DNA from 3 places in the Streptomyces sp. NBC_01803 genome. Region 1 is predicted to be linked to each of the others. Evidence: predicted binding sites of a transcription regulator. Region 1 holds the regulator's gene; each other region holds the start of a gene.
What was found. The regulator HrcA, encoded in region 1, represses chaperone genes, less so after heat shock. The targets are predictions, from matches to a motif close to TTNGCACTCNGNNNNNCNGAGTGCNAA.

Region 1 (6,597 bases):
CAGTCCTGACCGCGCGGCACGTCGGGCCACCGCGCGATGCCGACGGCCGACGGCTTCACCGCCGCCCAGATGTCGATGAACGGATGGCCGACGACCAGCACGTGCGGATCGTTGATCTCCGCCGCGATCCGCGACTCCTTCGAGCCCGGTACCAGGTGGTCCACCAGCACGCCGAGCCTGGCCCGCGCCGAGGGACCGAAGTCGCGGACCACGGCCGGCAGGTCGTCGACGCCCTCCAGATACTCCACGACCACGCTTTCCACGCGGAGGTCGTCGCCCCACACCTTCTCGACCAACTCCGCGTCGTGGCGGCCCTCGACATAGATGCGCCCGGCGCGCGCGACCCGGGCGCGGGCGCCGGGGACCGCGAGCGAGCCGGACGCGGTCCGGGCCGGGGCGGCCATGCCCCGGGTGTCCGGCCGGGGGCCGACCAGGGTCACGACCTGGCCCTCCAGCAGGAAGCCGCGCGGCTCCATGGGGAAGACCCGGTGCGCGCCGAACCGGTCCTCCAGCGTCACGGTCGGGCCCTGCGCGGTCTTCTCGCACCGGATCACCGCGCCGCAGAAGCCGGTGCCGGCCTCCTCCACGACGAGGCCCGGGTCGGCGGGCACCTCGGGCGCGGGCTTCGGCCGCTTCCACGGCGGCGTCAGATCGGGACCGTAGTGTCTGCTGCGCATGTCCTCATTCGATCACGCCCGGTCGCTCAGGACGAGGCGTCGAAGCGCCGGGCGAGGGCCTCGCGCTGGGCCAGGACGAACGCCGCGTCCACCACCGCGCCGTGCCCCGGGACATACCGGGCGTCCGGCCCGCCGAGCGCGAGCAGGCGGTCGAGCGCCGCCGGCCAGCGCGCCGGGGCGGCGTCCGGGCCGGCCTGCGGCTCCCCGGACTCCTCGACCAGATCGCCGCAGAACACCACGGGCGGCGCGCCGTCGCCGCCGCGCACCAGCACGGCGAGGTCGTGCGGCGAGTGCGCGGCGCCCAGGTCCGTCAGCACCGCCCGCCGGCCCGCGCCCAGCTCGACGGCGAGTCGCCCGTCCACCTCGTGCCAGACCCGCGTGAGCGCGGGCGCGTCGGCCGCCGCCGCCCGTTCGTCGGCGCCGTGCCGGGCCGCGTCCGCCACCAGCGCCTCCCGGCCGCCGCCCGCCAGATGCGCGCCGAGGCCGGCCGCGCCGTACGCCTCGGCCGACGGGAAGGCCGCGAGGCCGAGGATGTGGTCGAAGTGCGGGTGCGTGATCGCCACCCGCGTGACCGGCGCCCCGAGCAGGGCGCGGAGCTGCCCGGCGAGGCCGGCGGCGGTGGCGCGGGCCGGCCCGGCGTCGACCATCAGCACCCCGTCCGCCCCGGCGATCGCGCCCACCGTCTCGTCCCAGCCCGGCAGCCGGACTCGAAGGACACCCGGCGCGACCTCTTCCCAACTGGTCTCCATCCTGCGACGTTAACGTCTCGGGATTGCCTTCACTCCGGGCTGCTCGTTCCCTCGCCGTGCTACCCGGCCGTACACTGGAGCAGGGTTGGCACTCGGAGTGGTGGAGTGCCAGGGCGGCAGTCGTAGTCGAACGGCCGGACGGGAGGTGTGCGGCATGCTCAGTGAGCGCAGGCTTGAGGTGTTGCGAGCCATCGTCCAGGACTACGTGGGTACCGAGGAGCCGGTGGGCTCCAAGGCCCTGACCGAGCGGCACAATCTCCAGGTCTCCCCTGCCACCGTGCGCAACGACATGGCGGCTCTGGAGGAGGAGGGGTATATCGCCCAGCCCCACACGAGCGCCGGCCGCGTGCCCACCGACAAGGGATACCGGCTGTTCGTCGACAAGCTCGCCGACGTCAAGCCGCTGACCGCCCCCGAGCGCCGCGCCATTCAGAACTTCCTGGACGGCGCCGTGGACCTGGACGACGTGGTGGGCCGCACGGTCCGGCTGCTCGCCCAGCTCACGCGGCAGGTCGCCGTCGTGCAGTATCCGTCGCTCAGCCGCTCGACCGTGCGCCACGTCGAGCTGCTCGCGCTGGCCCCGGCCCGGCTGATGCTGGTGCTGATCACGGACACCGGGCGGGTCGAGCAGCGCATGGTCGACTGCCCGGCGTCCTTCGGCGAGACCTCGCTGGCCGAGCTGAGGGCCCGGCTGAACAGCCGGATCGCGGGCCAGCGGTTCCCCGAGGTGCCGCGTCTGGTGGCCGATCTGCCGGACTCGTTCGACGCCGACGAGCGGGGGACGGTCTCGACGGTGCTGTCCACCTTGTTGGAGACTCTGGTGGAGGAGACCGAGGAGCGGCTGATGATCGGCGGCACCGCCAATCTGACGCGCTTCGCACAGGATTTCCCGTTGACGATCCGGCCGGTTCTGGAAGCTTTGGAGGAGCAGGTCGTGCTTCTGAGGCTGCTCGGGGAGGCGAAGGACTCGGGTATGACGGTCCGTATCGGGCATGAGAACGCTCACGAGGGCCTGACGTCCACATCGGTCGTCTCGGTCGGCTACGGTTCAGGAGACGAGGCGGTCGCGAAGCTCGGCGTGGTCGGACCGACCCGCATGGACTACCCCGGAACGATGGGAGCGGTGCGCGCAGTGGCACGTTACGTCGGACAGATCCTCGCGGAGAACTAAGTGGCGGGCGACTACTACGCGATTCTCGGTGTACAGCGGGACGCCTCCCAGGAAGAGATCAAAAAGGCGTTCCGCAGGCTGGCGCGTGAGCTGCATCCGGATGTGAACCCGGATCCGAAGACCCAGGAGCGGTTCAAGGAGATCAACACCGCGTACGAGGTGCTCTCCGACCCGCAGAAGAAGCAGATGTACGACCTGGGCGGGGACCCGCTGGGCGGCGGCGCGTCCGCCGGTGCCGGGCCCGGCTTCGGTGCCGGCTTCGGGAACTTCTCGGACATCATGGACGCCTTCTTCGGCACCGCCTCGCAGCGCGGCCCGAAGTCGCGCACGCGGCGCGGCCAGGACGCCATGATCCGGCTGGAGATCGACCTCAACGAGGCGGCGTTCGGCACCACCAAGGAGATCCAGGTCGACACGGCCACCGTGTGCGCCACCTGCAATGGCGAGGGCGCGGCGCCCGGCACCTCGGCGCAGACCTGCGACATGTGCCGGGGACGCGGCGAGATCTCCCAGGTCACACGCTCCTTCCTGGGCCAGGTCATGACATCGCGGCCCTGCCCGCAGTGTCAGGGCTTCGGCACGGTCGTGCCCACGCCGTGCCCCGAGTGCGCGGGCGACGGCCGGGTGCGGTCGCGGCGCACGCTGACGGTGAAGATCCCGGCGGGCGTGGACAACGGGACCCGTATCCAGCTCGCGGGCGAGGGCGAGGTCGGCCCGGGCGGCGGTCCCGCCGGCGACCTCTACGTGGAGATCCGCGAGAAGCCGCACGCCGTCTTCCAGCGCCGTGGCGACGACCTGCACTGCACGGTCACCATCCCCATGACGGCCGCCTCGCTGGGCACCAAGGTGCCGCTGGAGACGCTGGACGGCATGGAGGAGATCGACATCCGGCCCGGCACGCAATCCGGCCAGTCGATCCCGCTGCACGGCCGGGGCGTCACGCACCTGCGCAGCACCGGGCGCGGCGATCTCGTGGTGCATGTGGAGGTGCAGACACCCTCCAAGCTGGACCCGGAGCAGGAGGAGCTGCTGCGCCGGCTGGCCAAGCTGCGCGGCGAGGAGCGGCCGATGGGCCAGTTCCAGCCGGGGCAGCAGGGGCTGTTCTCGCGTCTGAAGGATGCTTTCAACGGCCGGTAGGCGAGCGCTGGATGAGCACGGTATGGGCGGTATGAGCGGCGTATGAGTACGGCACCGGTCTTCCTGGCCGAGCCGGGATCGCTGGCGGCGGCCGGGGTGGGCGGGACGATCGCGCTCGACGGCCCCGAGGGTCGGCACGCGGTCTCGGTCCGGCGGCTGCGGGTGGGCGAGGCGGTCGTTCTCACCGACGGCGAGGGCGGCGGCGCGTTCGGCGCGGTGGCGGCGGTCGAGGGCCGGGACCGGCTCGTGGTGACGGTGACCGAGGTGCGGCACGAGCCGCCGCCACGGCCGGTGCTCACGGTCGTGCAGGCGTTGCCCAAGGGCGACCGGGGCGAGCTGGCCGTGGAGACCATGACCGAGACCGGTGTGGACGCCGTCGTGCCGTGGGCCGCGTCCCGCTGCGTCACGCGGTGGAAGGGCGAGCGCGGCGAGAAGGCTTTGGCGAAGTGGCGCGCGACGGCCCGCGAGGCGGCCAAACAGTCCCGGCGCCTGCGCGTCCCCGACGTCACGGCCCCGATGACGACGCGGCAGGTGGCCCGGACGCTGTCGGCGGCGGCCTTCGCCGCGGTGTTGCATGAGTCGGGCACGGAGCCGCTGTCCACCGCGCCGCTGCCGGCGGACGGCGAGATCGTCCTGGTGGTCGGCCCGGAGGGCGGCGTCTCACCGGAGGAGCTGGCGGCCTTCGCGGCGGCGGGCGCGAAAGCGTACCGCCTGGGCCCGACAGTCCTGCGCACCTCGACGGCGGGCACCGCCGCGACCGCGATGCTGCTGGCCCGGACGGGACGCTGGAGCTAGGGCGCGGTGCCCTGCTCGGGCGACGGCGACGGCGACGGCGACGGGGCGCGGGCGGCGGCGGGGCGCGGGCGGCGGCGGGGCGCGGGCCGTACCGCCTGACGGCCTCGCGGGGCGCGGGCGGCTTCGCCGTGCGGAGGGCGAGGTCGCCCTTGGCGTGTGCGGGGTTGGGCTGCCGCGGTGGGCGGGTCGTGAGGTTGGGGCGGTGGCTCGTGCGGAGAGCCCGGTGATGCTGTCCGGCGGTGAGCTTCTCGGTCGTCGCCACCAACCGCGCACCGCCGTGTGATGGCCTCGCGTGGTTCGTCGGGGCGAGGTGGCCGTTGGTGTGGGGCGTGCTGGGTCGTCTGACGGGCGCTCGGGGGTGAAGGTCAGAGGCGGGCGCTCTCCTCGTAGCGGCGGAGTCTGCGGCGGGCCCAGGCGAGGAGCTCTGTCGTGAGGGGGGTGTCGTGGCGGTTCAGGCGGGCGCGGATCAGGCGTTCCGCCTCGTCCGCGGCTTCGCCGCCGGCGGTGATGTCCTGGCCCCGGACCAGGAGTTCGGCCACCGCGCGTTTGGTGGCGTCCAGCCGGTACACGTGCTCGTGCCGCAGCAGCTCCTGGGCCAGCGCGCAGCGGTCGTCCGTGATCTCGCCGGGGCGGCTCAGCCAGGACGTCAGCCACAGGTGCAGGCGGGCGGCGACGACCAGCTCGGGTGGGCAGGTGCGGGCGATCTCCAGCGCGCCCTTGAGGTCGGGGCCCGCCGTGCCCCAGACCAGCTCGTACATCAGGAGGAGCGTGTCCGGGTCGGTCGGTCCGCCGTTCGGCAGGCGGGCGGCCAGCACCCGGTAGAGGCCGGTGCCGTGGAGCTGGTGGGGGCGTCCGCGCAGCCGTTCCGCCGCGAGGCGCAGCCGTTCCGGCGTGCTGGGCGGCGGGCTCTGCGGCACCGGGCCGGCGCGTCCGGGCAGCTCGCGCAGCCAGACGCGGGCCGCCTTCGCCACCCATGGGTCCGGCTCGGGCCGGCTGCCGTCGCCGCCGAGGCCGTCGTGTACCCGGTAGCGCGTCAGGAGGTCGAGGTCCTTGCGGTCGAAGTCGGTGTCCGGGCCGATGCCCACGATCTGCTGGGGCGCCTCGTACGGGCGCCGGGCGCGGGTGGTGAACGTCAGGGAGCGGGCGTGCGACTCGTCCACGAACCGGTGCAGGAAGCGGCAGGCGAGCGCGATCCACAGTGCGACGGCCGCCTGGTCCTCCTCGGCGACGACGATCCGCGGCCCGGGGGCCGACCCGGTGAACAGGCGGCGGACGTCGCTGAGGAAGGCGATCATGCGGGCCTGCCGGGCCCGCGCGAAGTCGGCCAGCCGGCCGTCGGTGATCTCCATGGCCGGGCGCGGCACGGTGTCCTCACCCAGCCGCCGGCCGGGAGCCGTTCCCAGCCGGGCCGGGCGCCAGGTGGGGGAGCGCCACAGGTCGATGGGCCACATCGCGGGCAGGTCACCGGCGGCGCCGTTCGGCAGGAACAGCACGTCGGCCTCGCCGCCCTTGGGCGGGGTGTGGCACAGCACCGCGCCGTCGTCGCCCGGCAGCCGGGCGTAGCTCAGGGAGTCGCCGGGAGCCGGGGCCGAGGCGGCCACCAGGGGCGCCAGCGCGATCGGCAGGCCGTCCGGGGCGGGTGGCCCCAACGGGATATGGCGCGCGGAGACTTCACCGTTACCGGGATCGACGGCGATGGTGAAGCGGAGCCTTCGGATGACGTGGCTCCCGTGCATCAGCTCAGTACCCTCCTGGGCCGCGGTGTCGACTGTGACGCCGCGCTGGGGTCCAGTTTCGCGAAAGCATCGCGGAATCCGCAGGTCCTTGGCGGAATCTTTTCCGAGTGGTAATCCTCAGGGCCCCGGAAGCGGCTCGTCGAGCGGCAGGATCCAGTCCGCGTGACCCCACCACGGCACGGGGATCCGGGACAGGTCCACGTCCGGGTCGATCAGCAGGGCGGGGTCGCGGCCATTGAGGGCCACCCACGCGCGCACCCTGACCTCGGCGCCGTCGAACTCCTCGGAGAGGAAGTGGGCGAAGAGCACGAGGCGCTCGGGGTGGCCCGCCA
Region 2 (6,597 bases), 1.7 Mb from region 1:
ACCGTCACCAGTCTCGCCGAGCGCACCGGCACCAGCGAGGCCACCGTCGTGCGCACGGCCCGCCTCCTGGGCTATCCCGGGTACCGGGACCTGCGCCTGGCCCTCGCCGGGCTCGCCGCCCAGCAGGCGTCGGGCGCCGCCCCGGCCGTCACGGCGGACATCTCGGTGGACGACCCGCTCGGGGACGTCGTCGCCAAGCTCACCCAGGACGAGCGCCAGACCCTCACCGACACGGCCGGCGCGCTGGACATAGCCCAGCTCGAAGCGTCCGTCACCGCCCTGGCCGCCGCCCGCCGCATCGACGTCTACGGCATCGGCGCCTCCTCGCTCGTCGCCCAGGACCTGGCGCAGAAGCTGCTGCGCATCGGGCTGATCGCCCACGCGCACTCCGACCCCCACCTGGCCGTCACCAACGCGGTCCAGCTCCGCACCGGGGACGTCGCCGTCGCCATCACCCACTCCGGCCGCACGGTGGACGTCATCGAGCCGCTGCGAGCCGCCTTCGACCACGGCGCCACCACCATCGCCATCACCGGCCGCCCGGACGGCGAGGTCACGCACTACGCCGACCACGTGCTGACCACCTCGACCGCCCGCGAGAGCGAGCTGCGCCCGGCCGCCATGTCCAGCCGCACCAGCCAACTCCTGGTTGTGGACTGCCTGTTCATCGGTGTCGCGCAGCGCACCTACGAGACGGCCGCCCCCGCGCTGCACGCCAGCTACGAGGCGCTGGCGCACCGCCACGCACCACGGGAACGCCGCTGAAGCAGCCGCCATCACCCCCCACCGGAGAGCCGCTCCGCATGTCCACCGAGTTCGAATCGCTGACGACCGAGGCACACCGTCCCGAGCTGGCCGAGATCGACCAGCGCTCGACGCTCGACATCGCCCGCGCCATGAACGCCGAGGACGCCGTCGTCCCCGGCGCCGTGGCCGCGCAGCTCCCGCGCATCGCCGCCGCCATCGACGCGGCGGCGGAGCGCCTGGCGCGCGGCGGAAGGCTGTTCTATCTGGGCGCGGGCACGGCGGGCCGGCTGGGGGTGCTGGACGCCAGCGAGTGCCCGCCCACGTTCAACACCGCGCCCGAGGAGGTCATCGGCCTGATCGCGGGCGGCCCGGAGGCGATGGTGTCGGCCGTCGAGGGCGCCGAGGACAGCCGCGCGCTGGCGGCGGCCGACCTGGACGCGCACGGTGTGACGCCGGACGACGTGGTGGTCGGCGTCTCGGCCTCCGGGCGCACGCCGTACGCGGTCGGCGCGGTGGAGCACGCCAGGGCGCGCGGGGCGCTCACCATCGGACTGTCGTGCAACGCCGGCTCGCCGCTGGCCGCCGCCGCCGAGCACGGCATCGAGGTGGTCGTCGGGCCCGAGCTGATCACCGGCTCGACGCGGCTGAAGGCGGGCACCGCGCAGAAGCTGGTGCTCAACATGATCTCGACCATCAGCATGATCCGGCTCGGCAAGACCTACGGGAACCTGATGGTGGACGTCCGCGCCTCCAACGAGAAGCTCCGCGCCCGCTCGCGCCGCATCGTGCGCCTCGCGACCGGCGCGCCGGACGGGGTGATCGAGTCCGCCTTGACGGCGACGGGCGGCGAGGTGAAGCACGCGATTCTCACCATCCTCGGCGGCGTCGACGCGCCGACGGCCGACCGGCTGCTCACGGAATCGCGCGGCCATCTGCGCGCCGCGCTCTCGGCGGCGGACCGGGGTTAGGTTTTGCGCCACCTGGCCGATACGTCAGTGTCAGTAGACGCACGTCCACCGAATGGGTGGTTTGCTGCTGCGATCATGGCTTATTTCATCCACTGGTAACACCAGCGGACAATCGTGTCAGATGTCTCGCTCAACCCCCACAGTGAAAGGGAGACACCTTGCGAAACATGCGTAGCTTCGGAGTCAAGGCCGCCGCCACCGTCGGAATCCTCACCGCCGTCGCGGTGATGGGGTCGGCCGGCTCGGCTTCGGCGGTGGAGGTCGACCTCGGTATCCAGCCGACCGTGGACGCCTTTGTCGCCCTGCTGGAGAGCCTCGGCATCTACCTCTGATCTTCCGCATCACGCACCACGCATGACAACGACGAGGGCGGCACCCCCCATCCGGGGGGTGCCGCCCTCCTCACCTGTCCGGCGGAGCCGGCGAGGCGTGGCGCGGACTCAGAAGTCCATGCCGCCGCCCATGCCGCCGGCCGCGTCGCCCGCACCGGCAGCCGCCTTCTCCGGCTTGTCGGCGATGACGGCCTCGGTCGTCAGGAACAGCGCCGCGATGGAGGCGGCGTTCTGCAGCGCGGAGCGCGTGACCTTGGCCGGGTCGATGATGCCCGCGGCCAGCATGTCCACGTACTCACCGGTGGCGGCGTTGAGGCCGTGGCCCGGGGTCAGGTTCCGCACCTTCTCCACCACGACACCGCCCTCAAGGCCGGCGTTCACGGCGATCTGCTTCAGCGGGGCCTCCAGGGCCAGCCGGACGGCGGCGGCGCCGGTGGCCTCGTCACCCTCCAGCTCCAGCTTCTCGAAGACGCTGGACGCCTGGAGCAGGGCCACGCCACCACCGGCGACGATGCCCTCCTCGACGGCGGCCTTGGCGTTGCGCACCGCGTCCTCGATGCGGTGCTTGCGCTCCTTCAGCTCCACCTCGGTGGCGGCACCGGCCTTGATGACGGCCACGCCGCCGGCCAGCTTCGCCAGCCGCTCCTGGAGCTTCTCGCGGTCGTAGTCCGAGTCGGAGGACTCGATCTCGGCGCGGATCTGGTTGACCCGGCCCTGGACGGCCTCGCTGTCACCGGAGCCGTCGACGATCGTGGTCTCGTCCTTGGTGATGACGACCTTGCGCGCGCGGCCCAGCAGGTCGAGCGTCGCGTTCTCCAGCTTGAGGCCGACCTCCTCGGAGATCACCTGGCCGCCGGTGAGAATCGCGATGTCGCCCAGCATGGCCTTGCGGCGGTCGCCGAAGCCCGGGGCCTTGACGGCGACGGACTTGAAGGTGCCGCGGATCTTGTTCACGACCAGGGTGGACAGGGCCTCGCCCTCGACGTCCTCGGCGATGATCAGCAGCGGCTTGCCCGACTGCATGACCTTCTCCAGCAGCGGAAGGAGGTCCTTCACGTTGCTGACCTTGGAGTTGACGATGAGGATGTAGGGGTCCTCCAGCTCGGCCTCCATGCGCTCCATGTCGGTCGCGAAGTAGGCGGAGATGTAGCCCTTGTCGAAGCGCATGCCCTCGGTGAGCTCAAGCTCCAGCCCGAAGGTCTGCGACTCCTCGACGGTGATGACGCCTTCCTTGCCGACCTTGTCCATGGCCTCGGCGATCAGCTCACCGATCTGGGTGTCGCCGGCGGAGATGGAGGCGGTCGAGGCGATCTGCTCCTTGGTCTCGACCTCCTTGGCCTGGTTCAGCAGGGCCTCGGAGACCTTCTCGACCGCGGCCTCGATGCCGCGCTTCAGCGCCATCGGGTTGGCGCCGGCGGCGACGTTGCGCAGGCCCTCACGGACCAGCGCCTGCGCCAGGACGGTCGCGGTCGTCGTGCCGTCACCGGCCACGTCGTCCGTCTTCTTGGCTACTTCCTTGACCAGCTCGGCGCCGATCTTCTCGTAGGGATCCTCCAGCTCGATCTCCTTGGCGATGGACACACCGTCGTTGGTGATGGTGGGGGCGCCCCACTTCTTCTCCAGCACGACGTTCCGGCCCTTGGGGCCGAGTGTGACCTTGACGGCGTCGGCGAGCTGGTTCATCCCGCGCTCAAGGCCGCGCCGCGCCTCCTCGTTGAACGCGATGATCTTGGCCATGTGAAGTGGTCCTCCCAAACCGGCGTGGGGTTGCTCCGGACCGCGCTGGCGCCCGCGACGGACGGCCCCCGACCTGGCGGTTCCTTGCCCCGCCCGGCCTGTGGACCTCACCGAACCGGTCCTTACTTCTGTCACTCTCACCTGCAGAGTGCTAATGCCCAATGATTAGCACTCTCCCCCTTCGAGTGCAAGCGCATCGGAGGGTGACGCCGGGTGCCGCGAGGGCGGGAGAGCGGACCGGGGGGCGAGCGGGACACATGCCAGGGCCCGCACCCTGATCGGGTGCGGGCCCTGGGACGTGAAGCGGTACGGTCGGCGGTTCAGGCGCTCACTCGGACCATGTCGGCCTGTGGCCCCTTCTGTCCTTGCGAGATCTCGAACTCGACCCGCTGCCCCTCTTCCAGGGTGCGGTACCCGTCCATCTGGATCGCGCTGTAGTGGACGAACACGTCCGCACCACCGTCTACCGCGATGAAGCCGTAGCCCTTCTCCGCGTTGAACCACTTGACGGTGCCCTGAGCCATTCCAAACTCCCCATGTTGCTGGCCCTTTCACGGGACCGCACTTCGCGGGCCCGGGTCAGACCTCTCAGACTCCACCCCCTGGCGGTTGGGGGTGTGCGCCGGAACGCGTCGACCGCCGCTGAATGTATCTGGACGGACGCCCAGTGCAACAGGCCATTCGGGAAGGAATTCTTGGCCACCCAGAACGGGCAAAGACCGCATAAAAGCATAAAGTTGAATGTTTTTTGCGTACCCAAAAGCGCTAACCCGACAATTGGTGCACCAATTTTCATCATCTTCTTAGTGCGAAGTGACGAGAATTCATATGCGGGTGGCACAATTACGCGATGAGACGAGGGCCACTCTAGCGCCCGCTCGCGACCGACCGCCCCGCGCGACCGGGTCGCGGGAGGCGGTCGTGGAGTCGCTGTGAAGGCGGGGCGGTCAGCCGCCCGCGACGGCCGGGATGATCGAGACGCCCGCGCCGTCCGGGGTCGGCGTCCGCAGACCTTCCGTGAAGCGGACGTCGTCGTCGTTCACATAAACGTTGACGAATCGCCGCAGCTTGCCGTCGTCGTCCAGCACCCGGCCGGCGATGCCCTGGTGCTTCCGGTCGAGGTCGGCGAGCACGTCACCGAGCGTCTCGCCCTCGGCGGCGACCTCCGCCTTACCGCCGGTGTACGTGCGCAGAATGGTCGGGATTCGGACGGTAACACTCATGATGCGAGGCCAGCCTCTCGGAACGCGTCAAGATTCGGACGAATGATGGCGGAAGGACGAGCGGTGGACTCCACCGCGTCCAGAGTCTTCAGACCGTCACCGGTGTTGAGGACGACCGTCGTCAGCGAGGGGTCGAGAGCGCCGGACTCGATGAGCTTCCTGGTCACCCCGACCGTCACCCCGCCCGCGGTCTCCGCGAAGACGCCCTCGGTGCGCGCCAGCAGGTGGATGGCGTCCACGACCTGCTCGTCCGTGACGTCCTCGATCGCGCCGCCCGTACGCCGTGCGATGTCCAGCACATACGGGCCGTCCGCCGGATTGCCGATCGCCAGCGACTTGGCGATGGTGTCCGGCTTGACCGGCCGGACCACGTCGTGGCCCGCCTTGTACGCCTGCGAGACCGGCGAGCAGCCGGCCGCCTGGGCGCCGAAGATCTTGTAGGGCTTCTCCTCGACCAGCCCGATGGCGATCAGCTCCTTGAGCCCCTTGTCGATCTTGGTGAGCTGGGAGCCGGAGGCGATCGGCACCACGAGCTGGTCCGGCAACCGCCAGCCGAGCTGCTCGCAGATCTCGTAGGCCAGGGTCTTGGAGCCCTCCGCGTAGTAGGGGCGGAGGTTCACGTTCACGAAGCCCCAGCGCTCGCCGGCCGGGTCGCCGATCAGCTCGCTGCAGAACCGGTTCACGTCGTCGTACGTGCCCTGGATGCCGACCACGTCGCCGCCGTACACCGCCGCCATGACGACCTTGCCCTGCTCCAGGTCGTGCGGGATGAAGACGCAGGAGCGCAGCCCCGCGCGGGCCGCCGCCGCGCCGACGGCGCCGGCCAGGTTGCCCGTGGAGGAGCAGGAGAGGGTGGTGAAGCCGAAGGCGCGGGCGGCCTCCACGGCGTTGGCCACCACGCGGTCCTTGAAGGAGTGCGTGGGGTTGCCGGAGTCGTCCTTCACATACAGATCGCCGGTGACGCCCAGCGCGGCGGCGAGGCGGTCGGCCTTGACGAGCGGGGTCCAGCCGGGGTTCAGATTCGGCTTGTCCGCCACGTCGGCGGGCACGGGGAGCAGCGGTGCGTAACGCCAGATGCTGGCCGGACCCGCCGCGATCCGGCGCCTCAGCTCTTCGGGGTCGCCGCTGGGAAGGTCGTAGGCGATCTCCAGCGGCCCGAAACAGGACGCGCAGGCGAAGATCGGGGCGAGCTCGAATCGCTCGCCGCACTCCCGGCAGGACAGCGCCACGGCGGGACCCAGGTCGACGGCGGGGGTGGCGGCGCGCGCGCCGCCCTTCTGAGTGAGCACAGACATGTGCGAGGCCCTCTCCTCATCTTCCCCGCGACGGCTCTCGTCGCAGGACGGATTTGGCACCTTCCCCACCGGGAGCCTCGCGTCTTCACGAGACCGGCGGAAGGGTTGCCGGGGCTTCAACGGGCCGTTCCCTCTGCCCCTCTGGATGAGCGGTATGTGGTTGTATGCGCGGCTTCCCGATATGCGGAGGACACCTGCGCTGTTCGAGACTGTAACGGACGGCCCGCACAATGGCCCGGGCCGTCCGATCCGCGAGACACGGGATGAGACCGCGAGATCACAGAAGAAACCTGGT
Region 3 (6,597 bases), 590 kb from region 1:
GTGGACCGGCCGGACGAGATCGCCGGCCCGGTGGCCGGGCTGCCCGCCGTGGGCGCGGGCGCGCGGCTGTACGCGGCGGCGTTCCCCCTGGCGCGCGCGGATCTGCCGGAGCACGCCTCGGCGGCGGCGCTGGCCGCGCTGGCGGCGGAGCGGCTGGCGGCGGGGGAGGCGTTGGCCGAGCCGAGGCCGGAGTATCTGCGCCGCCCGGACGCGCGCGTTCCGGCCGGGTACAAGGCGGTCACCCGGGCATGACGAACGGTGGCGACGGCCACGGGGGCGGTGTCGTGCTGCGCCGGATGCGTTGGTGGGACATCGAGCCGGTGCTCGCGCTGGAGGCGGAGCTGTTCCCCTTGGACGCCTGGTCGGAGGGGATGTACTGGTCGGAGCTGGCGGGCGCCGGCGGCCCGCGCCGCACGCGCGGCTACGTGGTGGCCGAGGACGCCGACGGGAAGCTGGCCGGGTACGCCGGGCTCAGCGTGGCCGGCGAGACGGGCGACGTGATGACGATCGGCGTGACCGGCGCCCACCAGGGCACCGGCCTCGGCGGGCGGCTGCTCGCGGAGGTGCTGGCCGACGCCAGGCGGCTGGGCTGCCGCGAGGTGCTGCTGGAGGTCCGGGTGGACAACGAGCGGGCGCAGCGGCTGTACACGCGCTTCGGCTTCCGGCGGATCGGCGTCCGGCGCGGCTACTACCAGCCGGGCAATTTCGACGCCCTGGTGATGCGGCGTGAGCTCGCCGCCGACGCGGACGAAGAACCCGGAGAAACGACGGAACATGGCTGACGAACCCCTCGTCCTCGGCATCGAGACCTCCTGCGACGAGACGGGCGTGGGCGTGGTGCGCGGCCACACGCTGCTCGCCGACGCCGTCGCCTCCAGCGTGGACGACCACGCCCGGTACGGCGGTGTCGTCCCGGAGATCGCCAGCCGGGCGCACCTGGAGGCCATGGTGCCCACCATCGAGCGGGCGCTGAAGGAGGCCGGGGTCGCCGCCACGGACCTGGACGCGGTGGCCGTGACGGCGGGCCCGGGGCTGGCGGGCGCGCTGCTGGTCGGCGTCTCGGCCGCCAAGGCGTACGCCTACGCGCTGGGCAGGCCGCTGTACGGGGTCAACCACCTCGCCTCGCACATCTGCGTCGATCAGCTGGAGCACGGGCCGCTGCCGGAGCCGACGATGGCGCTGCTGGTCTCCGGCGGGCACTCGTCGCTGCTGCTGGCGCCCGACATCACGGCGGACGTGCGCCCGCTGGGCGCGACGATCGACGACGCGGCGGGCGAGGCGTTCGACAAGGTGGCCCGGGTGCTCGGGCTCGGCTTTCCGGGCGGTCCGGTCGTGGACCGGCTGGCGCGGGAGGGCGATCCGCGGGCCATCGCGTTCCCGCGCGGCCTGACCGGGCCGAGGGACGCGCCGTACGACTTCTCGTTCTCCGGACTGAAGACATCCGTGGCGCGCTGGGTGGAGGCGCGGCGGAACGCGGGGGAGGAGGTGCCGGTGGCCGATGTCGCCGCGTCCTTCCAGGAGGCCGTGACGGACGTCCTGACCCGCAAGGCGATCCGGGCCTGCCGGGACGAGGGGGTCGACCATCTGATGATCGGCGGCGGCGTCGCGGCGAACTCGCGGCTGCGCGCCATGGCGGAGGAACGGTGCGCGACGGCCGGGATCAGGCTGCGGGTGCCGCGTCCCGGACTGTGCACGGACAACGGCGCGATGGTCGCGGCGCTCGGCGCGGAGATGGTCGCCCGTGGCCGGACGCCGTCCGCGCTGGACCTGTCCGCCGACTCCTCGCTGCCGGTGACCGAGACGCATGTGCCCGGGGGGCACCCCTGATGGCGGTGGCGCTGATGTGGGAGGCGCGGGCGGCCGGCGGCCGGGGCGGTGAGCTGCTGGCCTGGGCGCGGGCGAGGACGCTGGACCCGGCGCCGGCCCGCCGGGAGACGTTCACGGCGCCGGTGGACCGGGTGCTGGTGATCACGTGGTGGGACGCGGAGCTCTCCGCCGAGCTGCCCGAGCTCCCCGATCCGCCGGACGAGCTGCTCCACCGGGACGTCCACCGCTGGCGCTTCGAGCCGGTCCCCGGCTGAGTCCGCGCCGTCAGGCCGGGTGGCCGATCAGGACCGTGGGAGCGGTGCCGATCCGGGTCAGGAAGAGCGTGCTCGCGTGGGGCCCCGAGGGGCGCAGCCAGCTCCGGAGCTCCTCGGGGGTGACCGCGGAGCCGCGTTTCTTGATGGTCACCGTGCCGACCCCGCGCTCGCGCAGCAGGGCCCGCAGGCGTTTCACGCCGAACGGCAGCACGTCGGTGATCTCGTAGGCCGTGGCGTACGGCGTCGGCCGCAGCTCGTCGCTCGCGATGTACGCGATGGCCGGGTCGAGCAGTCGGCCCGCGACCTGTTCGGCGACGTCCGCGACGAGGGAGGCGCGGATGACGGCGCCGTCCGGCTCGTAGAGATAGCGGCCGGGCGGCCCGGCCGGTGCCGGGCGGGCGGTGCCGGTCAGGGTGTGGCCGCCGGGGAGCAGGGTGGCGCGGCGCGGGGCGGCCGGGCCGGTGCCGAACCACAGCACCGCCTCCTTCACGTCCCCCCGGTCCGAGACCCACTCCGCCTCGGCCTGGGCCGGCACCGCCTCGTGCGGCACGCCGGGGGCGATCTTCAGCGCCGCGTACGGGACCTCGGCGGCCAGCGCGACGGCCCAGGAGAGCGGTGGCGAGTACGCCTCGGGGTCGAAGATCCGGCGGCCCCCGCCCGCCCGCCGCCGGGCCGGGTCGACGAAGACGCCGTCGTAGCCCCGGACATCGGTGTCCTCGACGGCCGCGCACCGCACGGTGACGCGGTCGGCGAGACCGAGCGCCGCCGCGTTGGCCTCGGCGACCGCGCAGGCGAGCGGCGAGCGGTCCACGGCGAGGACGGTGAGGCCGGCCCGCGCGAGCGCGAGGGCGTCGCCGCCGACGCCGCAGCACAGGTCCGCGACGCGGCTGACGCCGAGCGCGGCGAAGCGCCGGGCCCGCCAGGTGGCGACGGGGGCGCGGGTGGCCTGTTCGACGCCGTCGGGCGTGAAGTACATCCGCTCGGCGTCCGGGCCGAACTTCGCGGCGGCGCGCTGCCGCAGCCGGGCCTGGCCGATGGCCGCCGCGACCAGCTCCGGCGGGTGGTCGCGGCGCAGGCGGGTGGCGACGGCCAGCTCCCGGTCCGGGTCGATGTCGCGCAGCCCGGCCAGCAGCAGTCGGCCCGGCTCGGTCAGCAGGGCGCGGAAGGCGTCGAGGGCGCCGGGGGCGTCGGGGGCGTCGGGATCTGAAGTGCGTACGGCCACAAGGGTCATTCTCCCCGTCGATCCGGAAGGGCGTCCGGGGGTGCGCGCGAGGCGATGGCAGCATCCCGAACCATGAGGATTATCGGACAAGTAGGACTAAATGATTGTCGGATTCGACGGAGGGTCCGGCGGTGCGGTGCCCTGGGCGGCGCGACGATACTGGCCCTCGTCTGTTCGGGAGCCGGCGTGCCGCCGGAGCTCCTGCCCGGCGGCGCGGGGGAGGAGGAGTACGGCCTGCTGTCCGTGGTCGACGCCGCCCCGCCCGGGTCCGGGGAGGTCGGTCTGGCACTTGGCGCGTCGCAGCGCGCCCAGGCGCGAACAGCCGCGGACGCGCTGGGTGCGTACGCCAAGAAGCTGGAACGCGCCGAGGCGCGCCGGGTCGCCGCCGCCAAGCGGTGGGGGCTGCGCCGCGTTCCGCTGCGCGCTCCCGCGCCTCCCGGGAAGAAGCCGAAGCTGACCACCGAGCCCGGTCTGGTCACCGGCACCGGCCTGCCCCCGGTGATCGTGAGCGTGCCCACCGACGAGAAGGTCGTCTTCCTCACCATCGACGACGGCGCCGAGAAGGACCCGGAGCTGCTGAAGATGATGCGCGAACTCGACGTGCCCTACAGCGGTTTCCTCACCGACTACGTGTCCCGCGACGACTACGGCTATTTCCGCGACGCCCACCGCGCGGGCGCCGGCATGCACAACCACTCCGTCAACCACCTGGAGATGACCACGCTCAGCTATGCCGAGCAGCGCGAGGAGATCTGCCGTCAGCAGGACACGCTGGAGAAGGAGATCGGCGAGCGGCCCACGCTCTTCCGGCCGCCGTACGGCGCCTACGACCGCGACACGCTGCGCGCGGCGAAGTCCTGCGGCATCCGGGCGATCCCGCTGTGGGCGGAGGAGGCCTTCCCCGACCGGATCGAATACGGCCGCGCGGACCAGGAGTTCCACCCCGGCGACATCATCCTCACCCACTTCCGCGGCGACGACGTGTGGGAGGGCGACATGGCGGACATGGTCCGGCGGGTGATCAACGCGGCGACCGAACAGGGGTTCGCCATCGCGCGGTTGGAGGACTACGTGTAGCCCCGGCGCGAACCCCGCGCCGCGCGACGCGCGCACCGGGCGGCTGGCACTCTAGTTGACTGAGTGCTAACGGCGGCCTAGTCTCGACCTGGCACTCACCATCGGCGAGTGCCAACAGCGCGACAGGCGGATCCGGCACCCGCGACGACGGGTCCTCCAAGTCGCCACCCAGCCATTGATAACCCCGTGAGATCTCCGAAGGGGGAGGTCGGATCGTGACGACCGTCAGCTCCAAGGTTGCCATCAAGCCGCTCGAGGACCGCATTGTGGTCCAGCCGCTCGACGCCGAGCAGACCACGGCCTCGGGCCTGGTCATTCCGGACACGGCCAAGGAGAAGCCCCAGGAGGGCACTGTCCTGGCCGTTGGCCCGGGCCGCTTCGAGGACGGGAATCGACTGCCGCTCGACGTCAAGGTCGGCGACATCGTGCTCTACAGCAAGTACGGCGGCACCGAAGTGAAGTACAACAACGAGGAGTACCTCGTGCTCTCGGCCCGCGACGTGCTCGCGATCATCGAGAAGTAAACGGCACCGACGCTTCAATTCCGCGCCCCGGAACCCGCGCTCATCCGAGACAGCCGGGGCCGGGGCGCGGTTTCGCTTACCGAAGAACACGCGAGGGACATCCACACCCATGGCGAAGATCCTTAAATTCGACGAGGACGCCCGCCGCGCCCTCGAGCGCGGCGTGAACCAGCTCGCCGACGCCGTCAAGGTCACCATCGGTCCCAAGGGCCGCAACGTCGTCATCGACAAGAAGTTCGGCGCGCCCACCATCACCAACGACGGCGTCACCATCGCGCGCGAGGTGGAGGCGGAGGACCCTTACGAGAACCTCGGCGCCCAGCTCGTCAAGGAGGTGGCGACCAAGACCAACGACGTCGCCGGTGATGGCACCACCACCGCCACCGTGCTGGCGCAGGCGCTCGTCCGCGAGGGTCTGCGCAACGTGGCGGCCGGCGCGTCCCCGTCCGGCCTCAAGCGCGGCATCGACGCGGCCGTGGCGGCCGTCGCCGACGACCTGCGCGCCAGCGCCCGGCCGATCGACTCCAAGGAGGACATCGCGGCCGTGGCCGCCCTGTCCGCCCAGGACAAGCAGGTCGGCGCGCTCATCGCCGAGGCGATGGACAAGGTCGGCAAGGACGGCGTGATCACCGTCGAGGAGTCCCAGACCTTCGGTCTGGACCTCGACTTCACCGAGGGCATGGCGTTCGACAAGGGATACCTGTCGCACTACATGGTCACCGACCAGGAGCGCATGGAGGCCGTCCTCGACGACCCCTACATCCTGATCAACCAGGGCAAGATCTCGTCCATCCAGGACATGCTCCCGCTGCTGGAGAAGATCATGCAGGGCGGCGGCTCCCGCCCGCTGCTGATCATCGCCGAGGATGTCGAGGGCGAGGCGCTGTCCACCCTCGTCGTCAACAAGATCCGCGGCACGTTCCACTCGGCGGCCGTCAAGGCCCCCGGCTTCGGTGACCGCCGCAAGGCGATGCTCGGCGACATGGCCGCGCTCACCGGCGCCACGGTGATCTCCGAGGAGGTCGGCCTCAAGCTCGACCAGGTCGGCCTGGACGTGCTGGGCACCGCCCGCCGCGTCACCATCACCAAGGACGACACCACGATCGTCGACGGCGCCGGCCGGTCCGAGGACATCGAGGGCCGCGTCGCCCAGATCAAGGCCGAGATCGAGACCACGGACTCCGACTGGGACCGCGAGAAGCTCCAGGAGCGGCTCGCGAAGCTGGCCGGCGGTGTCTGCGTGATCCGCGTCGGCGCGGCGACCGAGGTGGAGCTGAAGGAGAAGAAGCACCGTCTGGAGGACGCCATCTCGGCCACCCGCGCGGCGGTCGAGGAGGGCATCGTCCCCGGTGGCGGCGCCTCCCTCGTGCACTCCGCCAAGGTGCTGGACGGCGACCTCGGCAAGACCGGCGACGAGGCCACCGGCGTGGCGATCGTCCGCCGCGCCGTCGTCGAGCCGCTGCGCTGGATCGCGGAGAACGCCGGCCTGGAGGGCTACGTGATCACCTCGAAGGTGGCCGAGCTCGACAAGGGCCAGGGCTTCAACGCGGCCACCGGCCTCTACGGCGACCTGGTCAAGGATGGCGTCATCGACCCGGTGAAGGTGACCCGATCCGCGCTGCAGAACGCCGCCTCCATCGCCTCCCTGCTGCTCACCACCGAGACCCTGGTGGTGGAGAAGAAGGAAGAGGAG

Region 2: groL (chaperonin GroEL) is a predicted target of HrcA. The motif match lies at 3,913-3,939, and genes of this name have one in related genera.
Region 3: groES (co-chaperone GroES) is a predicted target of HrcA. The motif match lies at 4,424-4,450, and genes of this name have one in related genera.

The regions. Positions count from the first base shown of each region.
Region 1 is NZ_CP109073.1:4,393,631-4,400,227, forward strand. Features, by position in the region: gene OIE51_RS19940 (DUF3097 domain-containing protein) at 1-677, opposite strand, end outside; gene OIE51_RS19945 (MBL fold metallo-hydrolase) at 704-1,426, opposite strand; gene hrcA (heat-inducible transcriptional repressor HrcA) at 1,581-2,597, shown strand; gene dnaJ (molecular chaperone DnaJ) at 2,598-3,734, shown strand; gene OIE51_RS19960 (16S rRNA (uracil(1498)-N(3))-methyltransferase) at 3,777-4,529, shown strand; gene OIE51_RS19965 (GTPase-associated protein 1-related protein) at 4,895-6,265, opposite strand; gene OIE51_RS19970 (HTTM domain-containing protein) at 6,383-6,597, opposite strand, start outside.
Region 2 is NZ_CP109073.1:2,675,543-2,682,139, forward strand. Features, by position in the region: gene OIE51_RS11670 (MurR/RpiR family transcriptional regulator) at 1-765, shown strand, start outside; gene murQ (N-acetylmuramic acid 6-phosphate etherase) at 804-1,715, shown strand; gene OIE51_RS11680 (hypothetical protein) at 1,883-2,047, shown strand; gene groL (chaperonin GroEL) at 2,156-3,784, opposite strand; gene OIE51_RS11690 (cold-shock protein) at 4,105-4,308, opposite strand; gene OIE51_RS11695 (ubiquitin-like small modifier protein 1) at 4,732-5,007, opposite strand; gene thrC (threonine synthase) at 5,004-6,302, opposite strand; SAM riboswitch class I at 6,316-6,454, opposite strand.
Region 3 is NZ_CP109073.1:3,804,341-3,810,937, forward strand. Features, by position in the region: gene tsaB (tRNA (adenosine(37)-N6)-threonylcarbamoyltransferase complex dimerization subunit type 1 TsaB) at 1-252, shown strand, start outside; gene rimI (ribosomal protein S18-alanine N-acetyltransferase) at 249-782, shown strand; gene tsaD (tRNA (adenosine(37)-N6)-threonylcarbamoyltransferase complex transferase subunit TsaD) at 775-1,827, shown strand; gene OIE51_RS17375 (hypothetical protein) at 1,827-2,081, shown strand; gene OIE51_RS17380 (class I SAM-dependent methyltransferase) at 2,092-3,303, opposite strand; gene OIE51_RS17385 (polysaccharide deacetylase family protein) at 3,376-4,380, shown strand; gene groES (co-chaperone GroES) at 4,596-4,904, shown strand; gene groL (chaperonin GroEL) at 5,014-6,597, shown strand, end outside.